Regions from separate parts of the Psychrobacillus syltrankelensis genome, predicted to be linked through region 1. Evidence: riboswitches for the same ligand, from Rfam matches in the RefSeq annotation. Region 1 holds a riboswitch; the other holds the start of a gene.
What was found. Region 1 has a riboswitch for lysine ahead of ACTSKG_RS01165 (aspartate kinase). Riboswitches for the same ligand answer to the same signal wherever they lie in the genome.
Positions count from the first base shown of each region.

Region 2: linked by a shared signal. The riboswitch ahead of ACTSKG_RS12690 (transporter substrate-binding domain-containing protein) and the one ahead of ACTSKG_RS01165 (aspartate kinase) in region 1 are both predicted to bind lysine.

Region 1 is NZ_CM144227.1:234,151-237,369, forward strand. Features, by position in the region: gene uvrC (excinuclease ABC subunit UvrC) at 1-1,160, shown strand, start outside; lysine riboswitch at 1,202-1,381, shown strand; gene ACTSKG_RS01165 (aspartate kinase) at 1,482-2,699, shown strand.
Region 2 is NZ_CM144227.1:2,627,614-2,630,832, reverse strand. Features, by position in the region: gene ACTSKG_RS12700 (amino acid ABC transporter ATP-binding protein) at 1-6, opposite strand, end outside; gene ACTSKG_RS12695 (amino acid ABC transporter permease) at 24-782, opposite strand; gene ACTSKG_RS12690 (transporter substrate-binding domain-containing protein) at 845-1,699, opposite strand; lysine riboswitch at 1,830-2,013, opposite strand; gene ACTSKG_RS12685 (purine-cytosine permease family protein) at 2,350-3,219, shown strand, end outside.

The sequences.
Region 1 (3,219 bases):
AAAGCTTAGAATTTGAGCGTGCCAAAGAATATCGAGATCAAATTTCTCATATCGAACTAGTGATGGAAAAGCAAAAAATGACGATGAATGATTTTACAAGTCGCGATGTATTTGGATATTCAGTGGACAAAGGTTGGATGTGTGTCCAAGTTTTTTTCATTCGTCAAGGAAAATTAATCGAACGAGATGTATCTTTATTTCCCATTTATCGGGATCCAGAGGAAGAGTTTCTCACGTTTCTAGGGCAATTTTATGCAAAAGTGGAACATATTAAGCCGAAAGAAATTTTCGTACCAAGTAATACCGACTTACATTTGGCAACGGAACTATTAAAGATGAAAGTAATTATTCCTCAAAAGGGGACAAAAAAGAATTTGGTCGACCTTGCCGAAAAGAATGCAATATTAGCCCTAAAGGAAAAGTTTCATCTTATTGAACGACAAGAAGAAAGAACAATTGGAGCTGTTCAAGAATTAGGGGATCTTATGGGGATTGCTACACCAAACCGGATAGAATCGTTTGATAATTCCCATATTCACGGAACGGATGCAGTTTCGGCTATGGTAGTTTTCGTCGATGGAAAAGCTTATAAAAAAGACTACCGAAAATATAAAACGAAAACTGCTGCTAAACATGATGATTATGGTGCAATGCGTGAGGTAGTTCGAAGAAGATATACCCGTGTTTTAAAGGAAAATTTACCACTGCCAGATTTAATAATAATTGATGGTGGTAAAGGACAGATAGAAGCTGCTAGAGAAATTGTCGAGGATGAACTTGGGTTAGAAATACCTATTGCTGGGCTTGCAAAAGATGGGAAACATCAAACTTCCCAGCTTTTATTTGGGGATCCAATGGATATTATTCCGATGAAACGTACAAGTGAAGCGTTTTATTTATTACAACGAATTCAAGATGAAGTGCATCGTTTTGCGATCACCTTTCATCGTCAACAACGAGGGAAACATACTATTGCATCTTCCTTAGATGGTATTGAAGGTATAGGACCTAAGCGAAAGACGTTATTATTAAAACATTTCGGTTCGCTGAAAAAAATGCAAGTGGCAACTAAAGAGGAATTTATAGACGCTGGACTTCCAGAGAAGTTAGCAGACATTATGGTTAATCATTTTCAGAAAAGTTTATTGTCTTCTGAATAATGTTATGGTATGGTTGAAACAATTTAATATTCACTTAAAAAAGTGAAGATAGAGGTGCGAATTGATAAGAGTACTCAACAGGAGGATGAAAAGAGCCTGTAATCGTTGAGGAAAGGGTCATTTGCCGAAACATAGAAAAGCTTTTCCTTTTCTTATGTTGGTTCTGCATTTAATAAATGTAGAATTGTCAGAATGCAGTATTCTGGAGGGCTATCTCACATGGACAATTTTTTTGACTGTGTATGAGACGATGCTTTTCACATATTGTGAAAAGCATTTTTTTATCTTTAGCTTATCTTTGAAATAAGGGAGAAGATGTTCATGAGCAAAATTGTAATGAAGTTTGGTGGAACGTCGGTTGCAACAACCGAAAAAATTGCAAATATTGCAGATCGGATAAAACGTGAGAAAGAAAAAGGGCATGATATTGTAGTTGTTGTATCCGCTATGGGTAAGACTACAGATGATTTAGTTGGTTTAGCTTATGAATTGTCTGAATCACCAAATAAAAGGGAAATGGATATGCTTCTATCCACAGGAGAGCAAGCAACTATGTCTTTGCTATCAATAAAATTAAACTCAATAGGCATAGATTCTATTTCTTTAACCGGTTGGCAGGCAGGTTTACAGACAGATGAAGTACATAGGAACGCAAAAGTAGTTAAGTTAGAGGCATCTAAAATTTTGAACCTGCTTTCTGATAATAAAGTGGTGGTCGTTGCAGGTTTTCAAGGTGTGTCCGAATATGGAGAAGTTACTACTTTAGGTAGAGGCGGCTCGGATACAACTGCTGTAGCTATTGCTGCTTCTATTGAAGCAGATATTTGTGATATTTATACAGACGTAGATGGTGTATTTACTTCTGACCCTAGGTTTGTTTCAAATGCTAGAAAGTTAACGCAATTAGAGTACGATGAAATGCTTGAATTAGCTAATTTAGGGGCGGGTGTTTTACATCCTAGAGCAGTTGAGTTTGCAAAAAATTATAAGATCCCTTTACGAGTACGTTCAAGCTATAACGAAGAAGAGGGAACCATTTTAAAGGAGGAAGTAGATGTGGAAAATAACTTAGTTGTTCGTGGGGTAGCATTTGAATCTGATATTGTACGTTTAACAATAGAATATGATGTACCATTTAATGGTTCATTAGCATCTATATTTACTACCCTCGCAGCAAATCATATTAATGTGGATATTATTGTTCAATCAATTGTTGATCATGTAAAGCCTGCTGTTTCTTTCTCTATAAAAAAAGAATCGTTAGCGGAAGCGATAACTGTTTTGGAATCCAATAAACAAGTACTAGGATTCACTTTTGCAGATTTTGAAGTCGGGCTTGCAAAAGTGTCTATTGTTGGTTCAGGAATGGTTTCTAATCCTGGTGTTGCAGCACAGATGTTTGATCGCCTAAGAAAAGAGAATATTCCAGTTAAGATGGTAAGCACATCTGAAATAAAAGTCTCAGTTGTCGTACCTCAAAACGACATGATACAAGCAGCAAATGCTCTTCATGATGAGTTCGGATTAGCTATTGTTTAATTTGAAAAGCGTAACAGGAAGTGACTACTTCGCTTCTAGATCCTTTTTTGAAAGAAGTAAATGCATTATTGTCCAGCGGAACCAGTGTTCATAGTACTTTAAAGAATTAAATAAAACTGCGGATTTCCGTTTTAGGTGGACGCTTTCCGCGGGGTGAGCGATGAACCATCACCGCCGCTTGCGCGCTCGTTGTGATGGTTCATCTGTCTCCGAGGAACGAAGGCTAGGAGCGCCACATCGTGTGGCAACACCTTCGTGACCAACATCCTGTTGGCCTCCGTCCGGAGTCGCTACCTTACACTACAATCCATTAAGTGGGTATTACATAACAAGTAGTTCTCAAACTAATGATCATAGGATTTAAATGTCATATAGACTTAGAGAAAAATAGGAAGCATCGATTATTAAAATAGCAAGGTTGCGGACGAAATTGTATCTTCGTCCGCTTTTAAAAGTATAGGAAAGGATTAATTCTTTCATTATCCAAACCTAATGCAACTTGTATCTACAAATTCCAAGA
Region 2 (3,219 bases), 1.5 Mb from region 1:
TTCCATATCATCAACTCCTTTGATTACTGATTTCCTGTATTATTTATTGGTTGTGTGACTTGTGCTGGCTGTCCAATCATGCTGTAATTCGCAGGACCATCTAGCCTTCTTTCAAAATAACGTAGGATTAGTGTAACTGTATACGTCATGACGAAATACAAAATACAAGCTACAAAAAAGGATTCAAAGTAACGGAAGTTATTTCCCGCAATTGATTTCGTTTGGAAGAATAATTCCGATACACTAATTACATTTAGGACGGACGTATCTTTAATATTAATAATAAATTGATTTCCAGTCGCTGGTAAAATATTGCGAATCACTTGTGGTAATACAACGTGAAGCATCGTTTGTATATGATTCATACCAATCGCTTGCGCTGCTTCAAATTGCCCCTTTTCAATAGATATAACACCGCCACGAACGATTTCTGCCATATAAGCCCCTGTATTAATAGAAACAATAAAAACTGCTGCCATAATAGGGTTCATATCAATATTAAATGCTAGCATAGATCCATAGTAAATAACCATCGCTTGCACAATCATTGGTGTTCCACGGAAAAACTCTATATATATAGAAAGAATAATATTCACTATTTTTAATATAATTTTTTTGGCTGTTCTTTCAGGCATAGGAATTGTACGTATTACACCAGCCAATAAACCGATAACTGCTCCTATTATAGTACCAATGATAGATATTAATAGAGTATATCCTGCTCCTCGAAGGAACATCGGCCAGTTATTGGTAACAATTGAAACTACCCACTCGAAACTCATCATATTCCTCCTTTAAACATGAAAACCGACTGCTTGGAAGTTGCAGCCGGTTATCCTCATCATTATTCTGCAGCTGGTTGATTTTTTATTGCATTATCCATAATTTCTTGTCTGTCTTGATCTGATATTTTGGCTAATATTTCATTGATTTTATCTGTTAAATCACTATCTTTTCTTAGCCCAACTGCAACTGCTGTTTCTTCTTCCGGTGCTTTAAATCCATCTGTAAATTCTATCATCGCAAAGTTTTCATTAGCTGATGAAGCACTAATTCCTTCTGGACGTTCTGATACATAACCATCAATTTTACCTGATTCCAATGCAACACGCATTGCAGGGAAGTTATCCATAGCTGTTTGTTTTTTGACGCCATTAATTTGATCGATTACACCATAATGTGATGTATTTAACTGACCAGTTACTTTAGCACCTTTAAAATCTTGTATAGATGTTGCTCCTTCATAAGGACCGCCCTTTTTTACTACCATAACAAAATTAGATGTATAGTAGTTATCTGAGAAATCGATTGTTTTTTTACGTTCTTTTGTAGGTGACATCCCAGCCATAATTGCATCAATTTTTCCAGAAGTTAACGCTGGTACAAGACCATCCCACTCTGTCTTTACAATTACTAATTTTTTCCCTAATCCATCCGCAATCTTTTTGGCAATCTCTACATCGTATCCACCTGCGTATTCTGCATTACCGTCAAGCTTCACTCCGCCGTTAGAATCATTCATCTGTGTCCAGTTGAAAGGTGGATATCCTGCTTCTAATCCTATCGTAAATGTATCTTTTTCTTTTGTATCATTGTTAGAAGAACCTGAACCATTACTCTTTGAGCTTGTTCCACATCCTGCCAATACCAACATTGTCGTAAGGAATAGCCCAATAAATATTGATAACTTCTTTTTCATCATTGTTTCTCCCCTTTTTAAATTTAGTTTATGTGTTTGGATATAAAAAAAGGACAATCTATACAAAAAAAGACCTGAGATGAACTCAGGTCGCAATATGTATAGTTGCCCTAAATCCTCTACTTTTCCCAAATGAGATAGCACACCATTATAAACCGGGATGATTATAATGGACAGTCCTGGAGTTATTCACTACAGACCCAGCAAGTAATACAGAGATTTATTACAAACTTCGGCGACATTTCCTTCTCCCTAGAATCATGGCTTCTCAAACTCCACTAAGGACTGTTAAATATCGCGCCTCTACCCCACCAAATAAGTGAGGTTATATTTAATTTTTAATTATTGTTCATAGTCTACAATAACAAACTCTATCTGTCAATTAATCTACGATGAAAAACAATATTCTAAATTGAAAAATATGTTCTAAAAAATAGATACATACCTTCTAATACATTTTTTCAAAGCCCTAAATCACTATTGGATGAGTAAATTTAATAGCCATTAACCATAAGTTCAGGAATCACTGAGTTTGATAAATCGTTGGTATTACTGATATAATAGAAATCGAATGAAGTGATATACGAATTTATATACAATAAATGGAAGCGAGGTTTTTAATGTTATCATACAAAAAAGGAGTTGATATTATGGGGTCTGTCCAAGTCGCAGATCACAAAGTGTCAGAAGAAATGAAAGATGATTATTCATTAGATAGAGTGCCACGAGATCAAAGGAAGATGGGTTGGTTTAGTATTACCAATATCACTTTCGGTATCGCAACGGCAATTTTTTATTTTCAAATGGGAAGCGTTATGGCACTTCAATTTGGAGCCATAAATGCCATCATATCCTCCATATATGCGATAATCGTTGCGGGTATACTCGGAACTTTCATTGCTTATCTTTCAGCAAAATCTGGTATGAACGTCAACCTATTATCTAGAGGTGGAGGTTTTGGCTACATAGGCGCATCGTTAACCTCATTTATTTATGCAACAAACTTCATCATGTATTGTGCTTTTGAAGGCCTGATTTTAGTTTCCGCAATTCACACCTTCTTACCCTCCCTACCAAAATGGGCACTAATCATCTTCTTCGGATCAATTGTAATTCCATTAAATTGGTTCGGAATTAAACAACTCGATAAACTACAAAAGTGGTCTTTACCGATTTTCATAATTTTTTTAACGATCACAATAATAGCATCATTCCGCACTCCCTCCGTTTACGAAGGAGCTTTTTGGACATATATGCCAGAAGGAGTTCAAATGGGAGGACAAGCTTTACTACTTTGTATAGGAATGCAACATGGAATAATGGGACTCACAGCCCTTCTTTCATCAGATTATGCCCGATTCCTTAAACCTAAGGATATTAAAATAGGATCAGTGGCTATCGGATTTATTCCACAAATCTTTTGTTTTGGAGTTATGGGTGGTCTTGGTATTTGGTTTGGTGTTCGTTTAGGAGAACCAAATCCAGGTGTTTATATCGTACTGCTCCTCGGTATTGGTGGT